DNA from 2 places in the Paenibacillus sp. FSL F4-0122 genome. Region 2 is predicted to be linked to the other one. Evidence: a T-box and tRNA genes for the amino acid it is inferred to sense, from the RefSeq annotation. Region 2 holds a T-box; the other holds one or more tRNA genes.
What was found. The T-box of region 2 lies ahead of pheS (phenylalanine--tRNA ligase subunit alpha). A T-box ahead of a tRNA ligase gene usually reads a tRNA of that ligase, here a tRNA-Phe.
Positions count from the first base shown of each region.

Region 1: it has a tRNA-Phe gene. The T-box ahead of pheS (phenylalanine--tRNA ligase subunit alpha) is inferred to sense a tRNA for this amino acid. The anticodon was not compared.

Region 1 is NZ_JBBODI010000001.1:2,182,838-2,194,117, reverse strand. It holds gene MHH49_RS09290 (DUF2508 family protein) at 130-381, shown strand; gene MHH49_RS09285 (pro-sigmaK processing inhibitor BofA family protein) at 424-681, shown strand; rRNA gene MHH49_RS09280 (16S ribosomal RNA) at 984-2,541, shown strand; rRNA gene rrf (5S ribosomal RNA) at 2,666-2,782, shown strand; tRNA gene MHH49_RS09270 (tRNA-Ile) at 2,829-2,905, shown strand; tRNA gene MHH49_RS09265 (tRNA-Ala) at 2,932-3,007, shown strand; rRNA gene MHH49_RS09260 (23S ribosomal RNA) at 3,147-6,072, shown strand; tRNA gene MHH49_RS09255 (tRNA-Ser) at 6,155-6,246, shown strand; tRNA gene MHH49_RS09250 (tRNA-Met) at 6,277-6,353, shown strand; tRNA gene MHH49_RS09245 (tRNA-Val) at 6,362-6,437, shown strand; tRNA gene MHH49_RS09240 (tRNA-Thr) at 6,470-6,545, shown strand; tRNA gene MHH49_RS09235 (tRNA-Asp) at 6,560-6,637, shown strand; tRNA gene MHH49_RS09230 (tRNA-Phe) at 6,700-6,772, shown strand; tRNA gene MHH49_RS09225 (tRNA-Tyr) at 6,781-6,866, shown strand; tRNA gene MHH49_RS09220 (tRNA-Lys) at 6,872-6,944, shown strand; gene MHH49_RS09215 (PucR family transcriptional regulator) at 7,094-8,188, shown strand; gene MHH49_RS09210 (ABC transporter ATP-binding protein) at 8,300-9,421, shown strand; gene hprK (HPr(Ser) kinase/phosphatase) at 9,632-10,570, shown strand; gene lgt (prolipoprotein diacylglyceryl transferase) at 10,583-11,280, shown strand, end outside.
Region 2 is NZ_JBBODI010000001.1:421,677-432,956, reverse strand. It holds gene pulA (type I pullulanase) at 1-930, shown strand, start outside; gene MHH49_RS01805 (sensor domain-containing diguanylate cyclase) at 994-2,607, opposite strand; T-box leader at 3,196-3,481, shown strand; gene pheS (phenylalanine--tRNA ligase subunit alpha) at 3,542-4,576, shown strand; gene pheT (phenylalanine--tRNA ligase subunit beta) at 4,759-7,203, shown strand; gene MHH49_RS01790 (hypothetical protein) at 7,403-9,493, shown strand; gene MHH49_RS01785 (cupredoxin domain-containing protein) at 9,632-9,985, opposite strand; gene MHH49_RS01780 (GGDEF domain-containing protein) at 10,301-11,280, shown strand, end outside.

The DNA.
Region 1 (11,280 bases), 1.8 Mb from region 2:
TAGTGGTATTTTTCAAAAAGGAAGCCCTCGGGTTTCCTTTTTTTTGTTCTAAGTTTGTCCCTATCCCGATATGAATGAGAATAACGAGATGTGTATTTTGCATCAAAATTATTCTGAGGAGGAATTGAAATGGGATGGTGGAGAGAGCTGTGGCGGGGAGTGGATAAGGAACAAGGTAAAAAGGAAAGTGAGGGATGGGAAACCCTCTTAGAGGTCCGTAAGGCGCATTCAGAGTGGGAGAGGGCGTATCTAATGTTCGACGAGGCATTGGGACAGGATCAGATAGATTACGCGATATATATTCTGGAGGCTGCAGAACGTAAATATCAGATACATCTCAAACATGCAAAAAGCTTGGGGTTGAACAGTAGTCAAATATAAGGGCTTATAAATAAATGTATAAGGGGGATCTACATGCTTAGAATGATAGCTATGGGCGTATTGATATTATCCGTTATCTTATTAGGTTTAGTTGTATTTAGAAAAAAGCTGGGTTTTGGGTGGCTAAGCTTATTTGGGGTTCATTTGGTATTGGCTGCACTCGGGATATATGTAGTGAACTTCTCGGGTTTGCTCACGCAGGTGTATATCCCTTTGAACCCTGCAACTATAGGCGCAGTAACGGTTCTTGGGCTTCCTGGCGTGGTTATGTTACTCGGATTAAGAATAATTTTATTTTAATGCTTGACGTGGCTTTGAAAAATATGATACATTAAGTCTCGCCCGTTTGGACAAGCTGTTGATTAACAACTTGCTGAAATGGTCAAGCAAAAAAAGAAATTAAAAAAATGCTTGACGAAAACAAAGGCGCTGTGATATATTATAAAGGTCGCTGCTGACAAGCAACGACGACGAAAGATGAGACATTGATCTTTGAAAACTGAACAACGAGTGAGTGGGAAATCACGTAAGTGAAATCCAAAATTAGAGAATTAATTTTCTCGTCAGATGTTTCAAAATGAGCATATCGCTCTTTTCAATACTAATTGGAGAGTTTGATCCTGGCTCAGGACGAACGCTGGCGGCGTGCCTAATACATGCAAGTCGAGCGGAGTCATTTTGAAAGCTTGCTTTCAAAATAACTTAGCGGCGGACGGGTGAGTAACACGTAGGCAACCTGCCCTTCAGACTGGGATAACTACCGGAAACGGTAGCTAATACCGGATAATTTCTTTTTTCTCCTGAGAGAAGAATGAAAGACGGAGCAATCTGTCACTGAGGGATGGGCCTGCGGCGCATTAGCTAGTTGGTGGGGTAACGGCCCACCAAGGCGACGATGCGTAGCCGACCTGAGAGGGTGAACGGCCACACTGGGACTGAGACACGGCCCAGACTCCTACGGGAGGCAGCAGTAGGGAATCTTCCGCAATGGGCGAAAGCCTGACGGAGCAACGCCGCGTGAGTGATGAAGGTTTTCGGATCGTAAAGCTCTGTTGCCAGGGAAGAACGTCCGGTAGAGTAACTGCTACCGGAGTGACGGTACCTGAGAAGAAAGCCCCGGCTAACTACGTGCCAGCAGCCGCGGTAATACGTAGGGGGCAAGCGTTGTCCGGAATTATTGGGCGTAAAGCGCGCGCAGGCGGCTATTTAAGTCTGGTGTTTAAACCTTGGGCTCAACCTGAGGTCGCACTGGAAACTGGGTGGCTTGAGTACAGAAGAGGAAAGTGGAATTCCACGTGTAGCGGTGAAATGCGTAGATATGTGGAGGAACACCAGTGGCGAAGGCGACTTTCTGGGCTGTAACTGACGCTGAGGCGCGAAAGCGTGGGGAGCAAACAGGATTAGATACCCTGGTAGTCCACGCCGTAAACGATGAGTGCTAGGTGTTAGGGGTTTCGATACCCTTGGTGCCGAAGTTAACACAGTAAGCACTCCGCCTGGGGAGTACGGTCGCAAGACTGAAACTCAAAGGAATTGACGGGGACCCGCACAAGCAGTGGAGTATGTGGTTTAATTCGAAGCAACGCGAAGAACCTTACCAGGTCTTGACATCCCTCTGAATCTGCTAGAGATAGCAGCGGCCTTCGGGACAGAGGAGACAGGTGGTGCATGGTTGTCGTCAGCTCGTGTCGTGAGATGTTGGGTTAAGTCCCGCAACGAGCGCAACCCTTAACTTTAGTTGCCAGCAGGTAATGCTGGGCACTCTAGAGTGACTGCCGGTGACAAACCGGAGGAAGGTGGGGATGACGTCAAATCATCATGCCCCTTATGACCTGGGCTACACACGTACTACAATGGCCGGTACAACGGGAAGCGAAGCCGCGAGGTGGAGCCAATCCCATCAAAGCCGGTCTCAGTTCGGATTGCAGGCTGCAACTCGCCTGCATGAAGTCGGAATTGCTAGTAATCGCGGATCAGCATGCCGCGGTGAATACGTTCCCGGGTCTTGTACACACCGCCCGTCACACCACGAGAGTTTACAACACCCGAAGTCGGTGGGGTAACCCGCAAGGGAGCCAGCCGCCGAAGGTGGGGTAGATGATTGGGGTGAAGTCGTAACAAGGTAGCCGTATCGGAAGGTGCGGCTGGATCACCTCCTTTCTATGGAGAATCGTCTTCTGCAATGAAGACATTCAAATCGGAAGTTTAACTTCCATAATAGAACCTTCGGGTTCGAACACTCACTCGTGTTCAGTTTTGAAAGAGCAAGTCTCTTTCGTATGCGTTTGGTGGCGATAGCGGAGGGGTTCCACACGTACCCATCCCGAACACGACCGTTAAGCCCTCCAGCGCCGATGGTACTTGGACCGAAGGGTCCTGGGAGAGTAGGACGTTGCCAAGCGGACAACCAATTCATTGGTTGATTCACAATGTTATATATGTTATATGGGCTTTTAGCTCAGTTGGTTAGAGCGCACCTCTGATAAGGGTGAGGTCGGTGGTTCGAGTCCACCAAGGCCCACCATATAACATTATATAGAGTAATTTTATGGGGCCATAGCTCAGCTGGGAGAGCGCCTGCCTTGCAAGCAGGAGGTCAGCGGTTCGATCCCGCTTGGCTCCACCATAAATTTTTAAATGAATAACTTTTTTAACTTGATCCTTGAAAACTGGATACCGAAACGAATTTGCGTTTTAGAACATCTTTTAGCAACTTGTGTAAACAAGTAAATGTTATTAGTGAGATTTTTCTTCGGAAGAATCAAGGTTAAGCTAATAAGAGCACACGGAGGATGCCTAGGCGCCAGGAGCCGACGAAGGACGTGGCGAACAACGAAACTGCCTCGGGGAGCTGTAAGCAAGCTTTGATCCGGGGGTGTCCGAATGGGGAAACCCAGCTGTGGTAATTCGCAGTTACTCATTTCTGAATACATAGGAAATGTAGAGGCAGACCAGGGGAACTGAAACATCTAAGTACCCTGAGGAAGAGAAAACAATAGTGATTCCGTCAGTAGCGGCGAGCGAACGCGGAACAGCCTAAACCTAAGAGCTTGCTCTTAGGGGTTGTGGGACGTCTCACATGGAGTTACAAAGGAATATGGTAGGTGAAGAGGTCTGGAAAGGCCCGCGATAGAGGTAAAAGCCCTGTAACCTAAACTGTATTCTCTCCGAGACGGATCCCGAGTAGTGCGGGGCACGTGAAACCCCGTATGAATCCAGCAGGACCATCTGCTAAGGCTAAATACTACCTGGCGACCGATAGTGAAACAGTACCGTGAGGGAAAGGTGAAAAGCACCCCGGAAGGGGAGTGAAATAGAACCTGAAACCGTGTGCTTACAAAAAGTCAGAGCCCGATCTATGGGTGATGGCGTGCCTTTTGTAGAATGAACCGGCGAGTTACGTTTAACATGCAAGGTTAAGCCGAGAAGGTGGAGCCGCAGCGAAAGCGAGTCTGAATAGGGCGATTGAGTATGTGGACGTAGACCCGAAACCGTGTGATCTACCCCTGTCCAGGGTGAAGGTGCGGTAACACGCACTGGAGGCCCGAACCCACGTACGTTGAAAAGTGCGGGGATGAGGTGGGGGTAGCGGAGAAATTCCAATCGAACTCGGAGATAGCTGGTTCTCCCCGAAATAGCTTTAGGGCTAGCCTCGGTATAAGAGTAGTGGAGGTAGAGCACTGATTGGGTGCGGGGTCCGCAAGGATTACCAAGCTCAGTCAAACTCCGAATGCCATATACTTATTGCCGGGAGTCAGACAGTGAGTGCTAAGATCCATTGTCAAAAGGGAAACAGCCCAGACCATCAGCTAAGGTCCCCAAGTGTGTGTTAAGTGGGAAAGGATGTGGAGTTGCACAGACAACCAGGATGTTGGCTTAGAAGCAGCCACCATTGAAAGAGTGCGTAATAGCTCACTGGTCGAGTGACTCTGCGCCGAAAATGTAACGGGGCTAAACACACCACCGAAGCTATGGCTAGATGCTTTGCATCTGGGGTAGGGGAGCGTTGTGTAGGGGTTGAAGGTGTACTGAAAAGAGCGCTGGACACTACACAAGTGAGAATGCCGGTATGAGTAACGAAAAGATCAGTGAGAATCTGATCCGCCGAAAGCCCAAGGTTTCCTGAGGAAGGCTCGTCCGCTCAGGGTAAGTCGGGACCTAAGGCGAGGCCGAAAGGCGTAGTCGAAGGACAACAGTTTGAAATTACTGTACCACCGTAATCCGCTATGAGCGATGGGGTGACGCAGGAGGGTAGTGACGCGGACTGATGGATGTCCGTCTAAGCAGTGAGGCTGATGTGTAGGCAAATCCGCACATCGTTAAGGCTGGGCTGTGATGGGGAGCGAAAATTATAGTAGCGAAGGTCATGATCTCACACTGCCAAGAAAAGCCTCTAGCCAGGAGAAGGTGCCCGTACCGCAAACCGACACAGGTAGGCGAGAAGAGAATTCTAAGGCGCGCGGAAGAACTCTCGTTAAGGAACTCGGCAAAATGACCCCGTAACTTCGGGAGAAGGGGTGCCCCGGTAGTGTGAATAGCACGAGGGGGCCGCAGTGAAAAGGCCCAAGCGACTGTTTAGCAAAAACACAGGTCTGTGCGAAGCCGCAAGGCGAAGTATACGGGCTGACGCCTGCCCGGTGCTGGAAGGTTAAGGGGAGTGGTTAGGGGTAACCCGAAGCTATGAACCGAAGCCCCAGTAAACGGCGGCCGTAACTATAACGGTCCTAAGGTAGCGAAATTCCTTGTCAGGTAAATTCTGACCCGCACGAATGGCGTAACGACTTGGGCGCTGTCTCAACGAGAGATCCGGTGAAATTTTAATACCTGTGAAGATGCAGGTTACCCGCGACAAGACGGAAAGACCCCATGGAGCTTTACTGCAGCTTGATATTGAATTTGGGTACGATCTGTACAGGATAGGTGGGAGCCGTAGAAATCGGAGCGCAAGCTTCGGTGGAGGCGCCGTTGGGATACCACCCTGATCGTATCTAGGTTCTAACCTAGTACCCTTATCGGGTACGGGGACCGTGTCAGGCGGGCAGTTTGACTGGGGCGGTCGCCTCCTAAAGAGTAACGGAGGCGTTCCAAGGTTCCCTCAGAATGGTTGGAAATCATTCGCAGAGTGCAAAGGCATAAGGGAGCTTGACTGCGAGACCTACAAGTCGAGCAGGGACGAAAGTCGGACTTAGTGATCCGGTGGTACCGCATGGAAGGGCCATCGCTCAACGGATAAAAGCTACCCTGGGGATAACAGGCTTATCTCCCCCAAGAGTCCACATCGACGGGGAGGTTTGGCACCTCGATGTCGGCTCATCGCATCCTGGGGCTGAAGTAGGTCCCAAGGGTTGGGCTGTTCGCCCATTAAAGCGGTACGCGAGCTGGGTTCAGAACGTCGTGAGACAGTTCGGTCCCTATCTGTCGTGGGCGCAGGAAATTTGAGAGGAGCTGTCCTTAGTACGAGAGGACCGGGATGGACGTACCGCTGGTGCACCAGTTGTTCCGCCAGGAGCATGGCTGGGTAGCTACGTACGGACGGGATAAGCGCTGAAAGCATCTAAGCGTGAAGCCCCCCTCAAGATGAGATTTCCCAATTAGTAAGACCCCTTGAAGACGACGAGGTAGATAGGTTGGAGGTGGAAGTGCAGCAATGCATGGAGCTGACCAATACTAATCGGTCGAGGGCTTATCCTATACTTAGAATGCAGATTTGTTTCGGATTCAGTTTTCAGGGAGTCAAATTCCTGTTTGGATTGCTGTGGTACTGATATCGTTTGGAGAGATACCCAAGTGGCTATAAGGGGACCCTCTGCTAAGGGGTTAGACTGCGTAAGCGGTGCGTGGGTTCGAATCCCACTCTCTCCGCCATTTTCAATCCATAGCAATACTAATTATTGTGGCGGTGTAGCTCAGCTGGCTAGAGCGTACGGTTCATACCCGTGAGGTCGGGGGTTCGATCCCCTTCGCCGCTACCATAATACCTGGAGGCTTAGCTCAGCTGGGAGAGCATCTGCCTTACAAGCAGAGGGTCGGGGGTTCGATCCCCTCAGCCTCCACCATTTTCATCTTTTTAGAATTGCTTTTACACCGTGCCGGTGTAGCTCAACTGGTAGAGCAACTGACTTGTAATCAGTAGGTTGGGGGTTCAAGTCCTCTCGCCGGCACCATTTTTAATTAATGCGGAACCGTGGTGTAGTTGGCCTAACATGCCTGCCTGTCACGCAGGAGACCGCGGGTTCGAATCCCGTCGGTTCCGCCATTTTTTCCACAAAATGAGTGGGAAGTGTAAGACTTTTCCGCTTAATTGTCATGTAATCTTATGGCTCGGTAGCTCAGTCGGTAGAGCAGAGGACTGAAAATCCTCGTGTCGGCGGTTCGATTCCGTCCCGAGCCACCTTTTTTGGGGGATTAGCGAAGTGGCCAAACGCATCAGACTGTAAATCTGCTCACGTACGTGTTCGGTGGTTCGAATCCATCATCCCCCACCATTTATGAGCCATTAGCTCAGTTGGTAGAGCACCTGACTTTTAATCAGGGTGTCGAAGGTTCGAGTCCTTCATGGCTCATCCCAAACAGAAAGTCATCACCTTAGGGTGGTGGCTTTTTTTGTGTTTTTATGTCGTATTATAGTAGCGCGCTGCTGTAGTGATTAACATAATATTAGAGAATATGCTAAAATAGGCGAAAAGAGCAAAAGTGGTGGAGTATGGTGACTATGGATAGCGAAACATTGCGGAAAAAGTTAGAGCAGCTCACCGGAAAGAAAACCGGAATCAAGCAGTTAGGGAGGCAACATTCAGCTTCTCTTTTTAGCATGGGATTGGAAGCACAGGAACAGCCGGTAATCCATGAGGGTCATCTTTGGGCACCATTATATGAGACTGATGGACGTGTAACCGCTGTCTGGGTGGAATTGGATGGACTTAACTCTTTGGAAATTCAATTAGTGAATTATGCGGTTCGAAACTTTGCAATTGCACTAAAAGCTACTGGGGTTAGAGAAGAAGGGGAAGCGGAGGCTCGGCAGCTGGGAACCTGGTTGAACACCGAACTGGAGCAAGAGAAAAATGACTCTGAGATACCCGATGAGATGGCTCTAAAGGGACGTTTATTCGGAGATATGGTTCCATTCCTACTTAGCAGTGAGAATGCACATAGCCCGCAGATCACTTATCGTTCCTTAATGAAGCTGCTGCGCAGCTATTTTGAGAATGAAATTCTGCTTATACCTCTTCAAGAAAAAGAATGGTTAATATTGGCCCGGAAGGAACTACTCACGGGCGGAGATGATAAGGATGAGGAAGAAGAGAGTGTAGATGAAATTCTGGCTCAGACCAGCATGGGCTTACACGAACTGATAGCCAGCGAATGGGTAGGTGTATTCCATTTGGCTGTAGCTCCGGCTATAGTTCCTGTTAAGGGATTGACGGGATCCGTGGCCTTGCTGAGGGAGACTATTGTACTTGGACGTATTTTCCAAGTGGGTGAATATATTCATTTACCTTGGGAGCTGCATCTGGAACGTTTGGTTAACAGCATTCCTGATGCACGGCGTAAACAGTTACTTGGACAGATTGGCGACTATTCTTCCGTATTATCGGATAAAGAGATGCTGATGACCCTGGAGACGTTTTTTGAGATGGATTGTAATGTGAGTGAAACAGCCAAGAAGCTATATATTCATCGCAACACGCTTTTATACCGTCTGGACAAGATCAAACAGGAGACTGGTGCGGATGTGCGTAGCTTTGGGGACGCTGCTATTGTGAAGCTTACTATGCTTTTGTATAAAGTGACGAAAAGGAAATAGGTTTTTTGTGAACGTTACAAATAGCCACCGTGTCCCGTCTAGGGTAATATAAATGTACAAGGAAAAAAGAATTTTTCAATTAATCAATAATTAACTCGAGGGGGAAATACAATGGCAGGCGTACGTTTAGAGCATATTTTCAAAAAATACCCGGGTTCAGATAAAGCAACAGTAATGGATATCAATCTTGATATTAAAGATAAGGAATTTCTAGTATTGGTTGGACCATCCGGTTGCGGTAAATCCACAACTTTGCGTATGATCGCTGGTCTGGAAGAAATCTCCGAAGGTAAAATGTACATTGGCGATCGTGTAGTCAACGACGTTGCACCTAAAGACCGCGATATCGCGATGGTATTCCAATCCTACGCCCTGTATCCGCATATGAGCGTATACCAAAACATGGCTTTCGGTTTGAAACTTCGTAAAGTGAAGAAAGATGAAATCGACAAGAAAGTACGTGAAGCTGCTAGAATTCTCGATATCGAGCATTTGCTAGATCGTAAACCAAAAGCACTTTCCGGTGGTCAACGCCAACGTGTCGCTTTGGGACGCGCTATCGTACGTGATCCACAAGTCTTCTTGATGGATGAGCCTCTTTCCAACTTGGATGCTAAACTTCGTGGTCAAATGCGCGCTGAAATCACTAAACTGGTTAAACGCCTTGAAACCACTTGTATCTACGTAACGCATGACCAAACAGAAGCTATGACAATGGGTGACCGTATCGTAGTTATGTATGATGGTATCATTCAACAAGCTGCTTCCCCTGAAGAGTTGTACAATGAACCAACTAACCTGTTCGTAGCTGGATTTATCGGATCCCCTACAATGAACTTTATCAATGGTACTTTGTCCGAAGCAAACGGTTCTGTCCGTTTCCGTGCTGAGAACCTTGATGTTGAAGTACCAGGCGGAAAAGCTCAAATCATCCGCAGCAAAGGCTACATTGGCAAAGAAGTAATTATGGGCGTTCGTCCAGAAGATATCCATGAAGAGCCAGTATTCTTGGAAGCTTCCCCGAACACAATCTTTACTTCATTGGTTGATGTAACTGAAAACCTTGGTCACGAAATGCTCCTTTACTTGAGCGGCCTTGGTAAATCTACTGTAATCGCTCGTGTAGATGGACGTTCCACTACTCGCGAAGGCAGCAAGCCAAAATTGGCTATCGATATGAACAAAGTTCACTTCTTCGATAAAGAATCCGAAGTTAACATTCTGTTGGGATAAGATCGCAGGATCTTTTCTCTCTTGATAAAGCCACCCGAAAGGGTGGCTTTATTGTTTAATTAGGGTCGTAATGGATAGGCGTTAAGATTGCATTCACAAGCGTTATCAATTAAGATAGCAGGAGAATTACCTCCGGAATTGTAATGAGATCGCTGTCAACCGGACGCAGTAAGCGGACATATACCGCAGGTGACGAAAGGACGAATTTACATGGCTAAGAAAGTAAAAGTATCTGAATTGGTACAACATTTTCAATTAGAGGTTATTTCCGGCCAGGAAGGTCTAAAGCGACCTATTACGGTAGATGACCTGAATCGCCCTGGACTAGAGATTGCTGGTTATTTCGAATATTATCCGGAAGAACGTGTTCAACTATTAGGTAAGACAGAACTCGCATTCTTCTCCATGCTGCCTGAAGCTGAACGTAAAAGTAGGCTTCGTGGAATCTGTAATGACAATACCCCTTGTATCGTAATTACCCGTAGTTTGGATGTACCACAGGAGTTAATTGATATAAGTAATGAAAAGGGACTTCCTGTGCTTCGTAGCTCGATGGCTACGACTATTTTCTCCAGCCGTTTGACGAGCTTCTTAGAAGGGAGATTAGCCCCTACAGCAACGATTCATGGTGTACTCTGTGATGTATATGGTGTAGGTATGCTGATTACTGGTAGTAGTGGTATTGGTAAGAGTGAGACAGCCCTTGAACTTGTAAAACGTGGACATAGACTGATCGCTGATGATGCCGTGGAAATCCGCCAGACTTCAGATAACCAGCTGCATGGTACAGCCCCTGAGTTGATCCGTCACTTGTTGGAAATTCGCGGAGTAGGTATCATTAACGTAATGACACTTTTTGGTGCGGGTGCTATCCGTAATCATAAACGGATTACACTTGTCGTTAGATTAGAGGCTTGGCAGCAAGACAAGCAGTATGACCGGCTTGGACTTGATGAGGAAACGACGCGGATTATTGATACCGATGTTCCACTTGTAACCATTCCTGTACGTCCAGGACGTAACCTTGCCGTTATTATTGAGGTTGCTGCGATGAACTATCGCCTGAAGCAAATGGGCTTTAATGCAGCCCTGCAGTTTACGAATAAGTTAACTGCGACCATATCTGAGGATATGGACGATCTCGATTAGGAGTGTGAGACAATGTTCCCATTAGCAATAGATCCTATTGTATTCTCAATTGGATCACTGCCTGTACACTGGTACGGGTTAATACTAGGGGTCGGTGCACTCGCGGGATTATTTCTTGCGATCCGCGAGGGCAAACGGTTCGGAATCCCGCAAGAATTCTTTATGGATATGCTGCTACTGGGTGTACCCTCGGCAATTATAGGGGCACGGATTTATTTTGTAGCTTTTAAATGGGACGATTATAAGCATAATCTGATAGACGTCTTTAAGATCTGGAATGGCGGCATCGCCATTTACGGCGCATTAATAGGAGCGATTATTTGCGGAATTATTTATTTCCGTTATAAGGGTTACCCTTTCTGGCGTATTGTTGATATTTGCGCACCTGGACTACTGGCGGGTCAAATGATTGGCCGCTGGGGAAACTTTGTCAACCAAGAGGCATACGGCAGCGTAGTTGAGGAATCTTTTTTACGGGATAAACTGCATTTACCTGACTTCATCGTTAATCAAATGTACATAGGGGATGCTTTTCATCATCCGACTTTCCTGTATGAATCTCTTTGGAGCTTACTAGGGATTGCGTTATTGATGGTTCTCCGTCGTCAGAAGTTTGTACGTGCTGGAGAAATCTTCATGTCTTACTTTATATGGTATTCCATCGGTCGGTTCTTCATCGAGGCTGTGCGTACTGACAGTTTAGCTTTTAA
Region 2 (11,280 bases):
GAGGATCTGGAAGATGCAGTGGCCCTTGCCAATCCATACGTGAATGTAGATCCGGAGAACATTCTCGGTAATGAAACTGTACGTCGTTCCTTGCTTGCTAACGGAATTATTCTGACATCGCAAGGGATACCTTTCCTGCATGCTGGAGATGAGCTCCTGCGCAGTAAATTTGGAGATCATAACAGCTACCGAAGCGGTGACGCGATCAACTCGATCCGCTGGAATATGAAAAGCGTATTTAAGCCCGTATTTCAATATTATAAAGGCCTGATCGAGCTGCGGCGCACACATCCGGCATTTCGTCTGCATGGCCGCCAGGAAATTGAACGTTCGTTGGAATTTCTGCGATGTGATGGCGGAATAGTATCGTATCTTCTTAGAGGCCATGCAGGAGGCGATCTTTGGAACAATATAACCGTTATCTTCAATGCTAATAATGATCGAATGACGGTGGCTCTTACTGAGATTTCTAACGGGTGGAGTATAGTAGTAGACCATACCCATGCAGGTACAGAAGCCCTCCGCAGGATCGAAGGCAATGAGGTAGAGGTGGAAGGGTTGTCGATGATGGTCCTTTATGATGAATGTGGTGAGCCAGCCCCACGCTCTAAAATCATCGAAATACACTATGAACGCCCAGATCGGAATTACCAAGGCTGGAATCTTTGGGTTTGGGATACAGGAATCCAGGATGGACAATGCGATTTCCGTTATATGGAGAACGGGCGTGCAGTAGCCCGCATCGAAGTGCTGCCAGATACCCAATCCATCGGATATATTTTGCGGCTTAATGATTGGGAAGAAAAAGATGGAGACGGAGACCGCTTCATTGATTGTTCTACGAATGGAGAGTTAACCAAGGTCTTAGTCCGGGATCGTGAACAGGAGATTGATGGAATTTCAGAGGATCATCTTCGGTTAAGCAGTTAGTGGCAATACAAAAAAAAGCTGTTTCAGGGTTGATTGTATCCTGAGACAGCTTTTTATTTGGTTTTATGGTTTTACAATGGTCTGGTCAGCAAACTCTTCGTCCACAAGCTCATAGTAAAGATTGGCTTTATTGCCACCATGGTCTTTGGAGCGGTACATCGCCAAATCGGCGGCACGCAGCAGTTCATTGATACTGCTTCCATGTTCAGGAAATAAAGCTACTCCGATACTCGCGGAGGTGTGGAAGCTGGACCCGTTATCAACAGACCAAGACTTATTGAACAGTTTAAGTAACCGCTGCAGCGTTTCATCAAGCATCTCTGGAGAAGTGAATCGATGCAGTACAACTGCGAATTCATCTCCGCCGATCCGGAAGGCCTGACCTATTCCTTTGACTGTATGCTGAAGTTCACGGGAGAGGAGCTGAAGAAATTCGTCTCCAGCCAGATGGCCTAAGGTATCATTTAGCTGCTTGAATCTGTCACAATCCAGCAGGGCCAGTGCAATTTTTTGCTTCCGTTCTCCGGGTTGTGTGATAAGGTTCTCCATATACATTTTGAAATGAGCCCTGTTGGGAATCGCTGTTAAATGATCATAGAAGGCTAGCTTATGTAGTCGTTCTTCGTATTGTTTTCGCTGGGTAATTTCTCGAGATAACAGCATGAATTGTGCTGGGAATTTACGGCTGCCGAGAACAGGTGACACCTTAGTTTCAAGCCATACCCATTGGCCTTCTGCTCCGCGCATGCGCAGTTCTGAAATGCGCGGGGTTCCCTGAACCACGCTCTTTAATTTAGCCCAGGCAATCTCCGGTTCACGTATGTAGTTGGATAACGGATCTCCTTTTTTAGGCACATAGCCTAGAATACTGGAGTGTGAGGGGGAAGCGTATAGAATCAACCCGTTAGGATCCGTCAAAATAATGAAATCAGACATGGTTTCACCGATTAGCTGATAAAGTGTTTGTTCTTCCAGCATTTCATTCTGGAGCCAGATGATTTTGCGTCCAAGGTAAATAATGACCAGGAGAAACACAAGTAAGAGGAGCGAATATAGGGAGAACAAAGCGCTTTTTTTATCCTTAAAACCGTCCGTTACTTGCAAGGCGTAGTTGCCAATCAAGTCCTCTGCTTGATCGAGATATGCTCTAGCTTCATTGAATTGCGAGTTTAGGGTGAGCGCAGAATATGAATCCGGATTCCAGCTACTCTTCGTCCGTTCCGTTATTAGCGTATGCCCTGAATTTTTCCACATGACAATAGTAGTTTCAAAGGAGCGCAGCTCGTTTTTTAATTCGGAAAGGATAATTCCACTTTGTTTCATATCACTGTAAGTTTTTTTTATACCGTTGATATTTGCTCTTGCTAGACTTATTCGTTCCTGCGCTTGAAGATTATTATCTATAAACTCCTTAGTGAACTGTTCACCTTCTGCGGCTGTTAGGTTTGGACCCATTGCGATTTGCAAGGCTACAGCAGCTTGATGCAGATCACGATCGGCGCTTAGTATGAGCTTAGAGTTCTGATATATATCATCATAAAGAGAATCTGACAATCTATTAATAGTGTGATTTAAATAGAGGAGCGAGGACACGCTGATCCCGACCAGAAGGACGGAGATTGCAGCGAAGACATAGAATAGTTTGCGTGTTACCTTAAATTCGAAGAACCCTGCCACAGTCATCTTCTCCCTGTATAAGATGATTAAGTAAATCTATTGCTGCTTAAGTAGAACCTGCAGAAGTCAATCTATGGTCAGGCGTAATTTAAATCAGTCACTGATGTTTGAAGGTGCTTTTGGAATAAAAGAGGTGTTGTATACATAGTGGGAAAACATAGGAAAGTGTACGTGTGAGTAAATGGTAGTTTCTAGTATATCAAGTATATAGGACGTGCTGCTTATAGAGCAATCTTTACTCATAATAATCCAAAAGACAAAATTTAAAGTTTAATGTATGGGCCTATTGAATTATCTATATTCAAACCGATGGATCCTATTACCCCACTCGATCATAAATGATACGGCTTACAGCTGCTGAAAAAAACTGCCCTTAGTCATAATGACTACAGGAAAGCTAATCATTCATTATTCGTTACGCAGTGCGTGAATGGGGTGAAGTCGTGCGGCTTTGTTCGCAGGCATCATTCCAAAAATCACGCCTGCCCGCCCCGATGCCAATCCAGCTTGTCAAAACGACAGATTTTGCATATAATAAAGAGACATATCTCTTGTAGTAAAGAGATACCTGACAATTAGCATGAATTGTGAAATGCAGTGATGGAGAAGAGTACACAGTGCCTGACTTACAGGGAGGAGACGCCGCGGATTGAGAGCGTTTCTAAGAAGCAGAGCTGTCGAAGTTCACTCCGGAGCAGTTCCCTGAATTCCTTAAGCTGTCTAATAGGGAAGGGTAGGGGATACCGGTCACAGACCGTTATTTCTGTATAAAGTGAGATAGGTATCTGTCCAGCCAAAAGAGGGAATGAAGCTCTTAAGGGGAACAGATCAGCTTGTCTAACAAGGGTGGTACCACGGTCTTTTCGTCCCTTACCGGGAGGAAAGGCCTTTTTTTGTTGAACTAGACAATGATTGAAGGGGGCTGTACACGGCCATGAAAGAGAAGTTGGAAGCATTGAAGGTTGAAGCGCTGGCTAAGCTGCAGGAGGTTATGGATCCGCAGGTACTAAATGATTTAAGAGTGAAGTATCTCGGTAAAAAAGGTGAGCTTACAGAGGTTCTGCGCGGTATGGGAGGACTTAGTGCTGAGGAGCGTCCGGTAATCGGGCAAGTGGCGAATCAGGTTCGCAGTGCTATTGAGGAGATTATCGGCGCGAAGCAGGAGGCTTTTCAAGAGCAGGAAACCCAGCAACGTTTGCAGGCTGAAAAAGTAGACGTAACCTTACCGGGTCGCCGTTTACAGCAAGGGGGCATTCACCCGCTTAGCAGAGTCGTACAGGAGATTGAGGATATTTTTATCGGCATGGGCTACCGTGTAGCTGAAGGTCCGGAAGTGGAGACCGATTATTATAACTTTGAAGCTCTAAATCTGCCTAAGAATCACCCGGCACGTGATATGCAGGATTCTTTCTATTTAACAGATGACCTGCTAATGCGCACTCAAACCTCGCCAGTACAGATTCGTACTATGCAGGCTATGAACGGTGAAGCTCCTGTTAAAATCATCTGTCCGGGTAAAGTATTCCGCCGTGATGATGATGATGCAACGCATTCCTTCCAGTTCCACCAAATCGAAGGTTTGGTCATTGGAAGTAACATTCGAATGAGTGATCTGAAGGGCACCCTGCAACAATTTGTGCAGGAGATGTTTGGACCGAATACAGGCATTCGTCTTCGTCCGAGCTTTTTCCCATTCACTGAGCCAAGTGTTGAAGTAGATGTAAGCTGCTTCAAATGTGGCGGCGATGGCTGCAGACTTTGCAAGCAAAGCGGATGGTTAGAAATCCTTGGCGCCGGTATGGTGCATCCAAATGTACTGAAAATGGGTGGCTATGATCCTGCTGAATACAGCGGCTTCGCCTTCGGAATGGGTGTAGAGCGGATTGCAATGCTTAAATACGGCATCGATGACATCCGTCATTTCTATAGTAATGATATGAGTTTTGTGAAGCAGTTCAAGGGCGTTTAGTTATTGTGGTGCGCTGGCTGATAGTGGCTGGAGAATGGGTTTTGGAGCATCTGATTTCCTTGTAGGGACCGTCTTTAATAGTGTGTAGCTGAAATTGAGTGCACTTCATCCGTTCTCCCACAGGAAGCAGCACGAACGACAGTGAAATAAATACATCTGAAACATAAAGGAAGTGAGCGGATATGAAAGTATCAACCGGATGGTTGGCTGATTATACATCGATTGAAGGAGTAACCGCCAAACAGCTAGCGGAGAAGATTACCGCTGCCGGCATTGAGATTGACGGCGTAGAGCGCCGCAATAAAGGCATTTCCGGCATCGTAACCGGCTATGTGAAATCAAAGGAAAAACATCCTGATGCCGACAAGCTGAACGTATGTATCGTGGATGCGGGCCAAGATGAGGATCTACAAATCGTCTGCGGCGCAAAAAATGTAGCTGCAGGTCAAACTGTACCTGTAGCACTGGTCGGTGCTAAGCTGCCAGGACTGGATATCAAAAAAGCCAAGCTGCGCGGCGTCCTATCGCAAGGGATGATCTGCTCGGCCAAAGAATTGGGACTGAATGATAAATTGCTTCCAAAAGAGCAACAAGAAGGTATTCTTGTGCTGCCTGAAGGGACAGAGATTGGTCAGGATATTTCCAAGGTCCTCGGCTTAGATGACGAGATTCTGGAATTCGATCTGACTCCGAACCGTTCGGATTGCCTCAGTATGATTGGTGCTGCTTATGAAGTAAGTGCGATTCTTGGGCGTGAAGTTAAATTGCCTGATCCAAAAAGCGAAATTATTGAGATCAGTGGTCCTGCTGCGGATTCCATTTCCGTCAAGATTGAAGATGAAGAATACTGCAGCCATTATGCAGTTCGTTATATTGCAGGTGTTAAACCTGCACCATCACCGCTGTGGATTCAGAATCGTCTGATGGCTGCTGGGGTTCGTCCAATTAATAATATCGTGGACATTACCAATTACGTGATGCTGGAATATGGACAGCCGCTGCATGCTTTTGATGCAGATAAAGTGCAAGGTGGAGAACTCGGCGTTCGTCTTGCCCATGAAGGTGAAGTTTTGGTTACACTTGACGGTCAAGAGCGTAAGCTAGAGCCGCAAATGCTCGTTATCGCTGATGGAGTTAAAGCTGTAGGTCTGGCCGGAGTAATGGGTGGACGGGATACAGAGGTTACTGCTGAGACGGTAAACCTTGTTCTGGAATCTGCTAAGTTTGATGGTGGTACGATTCGTAAAACCTCGCGTCAATTGGGACTTCGCTCTGAAGCCTCCCTTCGTTTCGAGAAGGAAGTGGATCCAAGTGCAGTTATTCCTGCATTGAACCGTGCAGCAGTGCTGATTGCACGTTATGCTGGCGGATCGGTCCATGAAGGCATCGTGCAAGCAGGAACTGACGCTGTTCAAGAGAAGGTTCTCACCTTGTCCTTAGAGAAACTGAATCGTTATCTGGGAACGGATTTGTCCTTGCTGGAAGTGAAGACATTGTTTGGCCGTCTACACTTCAAATGCGGAGATACCGCACAAGGGCTGATTGAAGTTCAAGTCCCAACCAGACGTGGCGATATCAGCTATGATGTTGATCTTATTGAAGAAATTGCCCGCCTGTACGGATATGACAATATTCCAACGACTCTAATTGAAGGAATTACAACGCCAGGAGCACTAACTCACAAGCAAGCGCTCCGTCGTGAACTGCGCCGCTTATTGTCACATGGCGGTTACCAAGAGGTGATGGGTTACTCCTTCATCCAGCCGCAACAAAGCACAATGTTCCCTGCGTTATCAGAAGGAGCAGTAGCGGTGAAGCTGGCTATGCCGATGAGTGAAGAACGCAGCGTACTGCGTACCAGCCTTCTTCCGCAACTATTGGATATTGCCAGCTACAATACCAATCGTCGTCAAAGCGACTTGGCATTGTTTGAAATCGGCAACGTCTTCTTCACGGATGAAGAACAGCTGACTCGCCAACCACGCGAACTGCCAGTGCTGGGGCTGTTGCTTAGCGGAAGCTTAACAGTGAAGCAATGGAATGTTTCGGCACAGCCTGTGGACTTCTTTGATTTGAAGGGTGCGCTGGAAACGGTATTTGCTCATTTAGGGCTGACTGATAAAATCGTCTATGTGGGAGACAGTCCAGAAGGATTTCATCCTGGGCGTTCCGCATCGGTATATTTACTCGGGAACGAGGGCCGTGTGAAGATCGGAACGATGGGGCAGATTCATCCGGATCTGCAAAGACAGCTGGATCTGGTGGATACTTATGCGGCAGAAATTTTATTGCAGCCGTTATATGAAAGTGCGCAAAGCCGTTTGCAATATAATGAGCTTCCGCGTTTCCCGGGAATGGAACGGGATATTGCTGTGGTCGTGGATTCCGCTGTACCAGCGGGCGATCTGCTGGCTTCCATCCGTGATAACGGAGGTACTTTGCTCCAGTCCGTACAGGTATTTGACGTGTACACTGGCGGTAAGCTGGAGAGTGGAAAGAAGAGCATCGCGATCTCACTGCTGTATCGTCATAGTGAACATACATTGACTGATGAAGAAGTAGGAGAGGTGCATGAGAAGGTATTAGCATCTCTTCAACAAACTTTTGGTGCAGAATTAAGAAAGTAGCAGGAATTGTGTAAAGCCGCAGCGAATCCATTTAGAAACTGAGATTCGCTGCGGTTTTTTCTAGGTAGAGTGCAAAGCGGAGAATATCAGCCATAATCTATTGAATATTAGGGATTTTGCCAAATGCTTACCAAAAAAGCTACAATAGAAGAAGTGAAACTAGCTTAGAATCCGCACACATACAAAGGAGGGCACAACTGTGGCTATGGACCGGACACGTGTCGCCGTGGAGATATACGGAACTTCCTATAAACTCGTCGGAAGCAGTACTGAATATATGAAACAAGTGGCCCGTTATGTTGATGAACATATGCGCACGATTTCTAAATCACACACCAGACTGGACACACCGCGTATAGCGGTGCTTGCAGCTGTACATATGGCGGAGCAGGCTATTCAGGTTCAGGACTTCAAAAATGAACTAAACATGATGACAGGTGAACGCAGTGAACTGCGATTGGAAGTATCTCGCCTGCTGGAGGTACAGCGGGAGCGGCAAGAAGAAATTGAGCGACTTGAAGCTGCGGCCAAAGAAGAGGCTGGGCGACTGATTGCTGCTGCTGAGGAAGAACGTAAGCGGCATTTGGAGATTCAGGAGAATGAACGCAAGGTACATGCGGAGCAGCTTCAGGAGGCAGTACAAGCTGTGGAAGTTGCACGCAAGAAGCTGGAAGAAGAATTGCTTGAGCGCGAGATAGAGCTGCAAGAACTGCGGACAAGCTACGAAGAAGAGCGGGCAGCTAGTCGTGAACAACAGCGGCAGGAACTGGCGAAGGCGGAAGCCATCCGCTTGCAGCAGCTGGAGGAGCAGAAGGCTGCTCATCTGCAAGAGCTGGAGAACATCCGAGAGACGCTGACCAAGGAGAAGACAGACACGCTGTCTGCTCTGCAGCTTGAGCTGACCGAGACCAAGTCAACACTGGAGGAAGAGCTTGAGGTTACCAAGTCTACATTAGGTAAAGAACTCGAAGATACCAGATTGACGCTGGGTAAGGAGCTTGAGGATACCAAGTTGACCTTAGGTAAAGAGCTTGAGAGTACCAAAGCGAAGTTGGGCAAAGAGCTGGCGGAAGAACGTGAAGCACTGCAGCGGGAGCAAACCAAGAATAAGGAACTGCGGCAGTCACAAGGCACTCAAGAGCATAGACATAAGCAAAGCATTCAAGAGCTGGAGAAACAGCTGGCGGAGCTTCGTGGTGGGACCGGGCAACTTCAGTCCAGATTACGGGCGGCTGAAGCCAGTCTTAAGAGTGAGCGAGATGCAAGACAGACGCTGCTTGGACAATATGAAGCGATTGTTAAACGTGAAGAACAGCTCAGTGAAGAGCTGCGCACAGCTACTGAGCTGGGCACACTGTTGAATGAGGAGCTGGAAGAGTTACGCCAGCGTTATCAACAGTCACAGAATGAAGCGACAGAGCTAAGAGCGTCTCTACAGGAGACGAGTGAGAATCTGCACCGTGTTCAGGAAGAACTTGCGGGATCAGCAGCAGAGGCGGCTAACTGGCAGGAGCTTTCGGATAAACGTATGGAAGATATTGGTGAACTGGAAATGAATCTGCTGGAGTCTGAGGAGAAATCCGTGTTGCTTCAGAAAGAGATCGACACGCTACGTGGGCAAGCCGATGGATTAGTACAGCAGCTGGATCAGGAGGTTCAGCTTCGTACAGATGCAGAACGCGAAACAGCGGCACTTCGGGAGCAAGGTGTGCAGGTTCAGAAGGAGCTGTCTGCGCTTCGTGTGCGTTATGAGGAATTGATTGCTCAATACGATGATGTACTGCAAGAAGGAGAACGCCTGCAGGAAAGATATCAACTGCTGCAGGAAGAAGGCGAAGAGGCAACACGACGCTTAGAAGAGCTGTCTGAAGCTAGTCGTGAAGCCGCTGCTACTGTTGCTGAGCAACAGGAAGTGCTGAAGGAAGCAGAGGCGTACGGAGCTTCTTGGAAGCACAAGTACGAGGAGCTATCCGATCGGCAGCTGCAGTGGACGGATCTCGAAGCGAAGCTGCGCGAGGAGATCGACATTTGGCAGCAGGAAGCCGGCGAGGCTGAGATGAAGCAGGAAGCTATTGATCGTGAACGTAGCGAGGTGCTTCAGCAGTTAGGTGAAGTTGGTGAAAGCTATGAAATGGTTCAAGGACAGCTTCGTTTGTTGCAGGTCCAGTTTGAAATGCGTCAGGAAGAGCTTGACAAGCTTACGGACGAGCATCGTAACCTTAAAGAGGAATATGCCAAGCTGCAAAATGAATATAATGAATGGATTCAACTGATCGAGCAGGACAGTTGAATGCCGGATGCAAGTAAGAGGGCTGACCTGATGAGTAGAGAGATCTATCTCGGGTCAGCACTCTTTATTAATGAGCTCAGATTAAAAAAACAGCCGATATCAGGGAGAATCCCTAATAATCGGCTGTTTATGTGTAATCTATTCCACGATGATAGTAGCTCTCATTCCGCTATGTCCGGAGCCACACATAATGGAACAGGTCATTTCGAAAGTTCCAGCTTCCTCTGGTACGATCACCTTTGAGGATTTTTTTTCATTAAGCTGCAGCTCGAACTCAGGAATAAGGATACCGTGATTGCCGTCATCATTTTTAAAAATGATTTTGACGGGTACACCCTTTTTTAGATGATATTCTTCCTGATCAAAGCTGTAATTCGTAGCTGTAATTATGAGTTCTGTTTCTGCCTCGATCTCCGGCTCCGATGTGTTAGCATTGCCAGCAGCACTATCATTGCTGTTCCCACAGGCTGTAAGTGCTATAACGAACACCATTGAAAGTAGAATTGCAAATTTTTTAATGATCTAAATCCCCTCCCAAGAAGTCCAAGCATAGTGAAAATGTGACAATTATGTAGACATCATAACTTAAAATTTAAGAAAGCGCTTTGATTAAATGTGAAAAATCTGTGAACAGGCAGACTGTTCAAACTTTGTCGTAAATTGCAAAAAAATGATGAAAATATAACTAAAATTTATTATAATGAAAGCTATTACATTAACGTCTAAAAGTAGGGGATACATATTACAAGTATTAACGATGCGCTAAGTACGGAGGTTTGGCACCGTAGAATCTTAAAAGGCTATTGGATGGTAGTCATTCTTTTATTAATCTCACAGTTGCTGTTTTTGTCGAATATTGACCGACTCCAAATAAAAACAACAATGGACACGAACCTGTGGCATTTATTTATAGCCTGTAATTTACTAATTGTGGTCCTTATGATTACTGCGGAGCTGTGGCTGCGTTATAGTAAACAGTCCCCTAAATATGGGGTGGTTAGCTGTGGTTTTTTAGTGTCCTACCTTATGTATTTTGTATTAGAGCCTTTTGTTGACGGTGCTCAGATGACACTTATGATGCCGATTATGGTTGCTCTTATTTATTTTGATCGTAAGCTCCTGTACATAATGGGGTTATTTAGTATTGTGTTTTATGCTGGGGTATATTTTGGGTTGGAACGGCCATTCCTACATAAACCGCTGCTTGAATTCTTGATGGTTGAGTGTGTATTTTTGGTATTTGTGCTGATGGCTATTGCAGTAATTATTCGTGCTCGTGAAGCGCGTATAAATTTAGAGAGATTAACGAAGGCGGGCCAAGATCTAATGGTGGAGAGGGCTATTTCGGATAAGCTGCTGAAGATTGACGCACTTACTGGACTCTATAATCATAAAACCTTTCATGAATATTTGGATTCATTATTGGAGCAATGTGAAAGCAACAACCTTCAACTGCAGCTGGCTCTTTTCGATATTGATAACTTCAAGCAAGTGAATGATACCTACGGACACAGGGTTGGAGACCTTGTGCTTAAGGTGATAGCGGACAAGGTAGGCGGTATGATTGAATTAAATGATTTTGCGGCTAGGTATGGCGGGGAAGAGTTCGCTGTGATTTTTACAGATAAAAGTTTCTCGGAGTCCTATGAAGCAGTAGAAAAATTACGGAAAAATATTGCTCAAATTGAACATTTGCAGGCTGGGAACAAGCCGATCACCGTTAGCATTGGAATTTGTGATTATCAGCTTGGGGATGGGAAAGAGCTTCTCTTCCGTAAAACAGACAA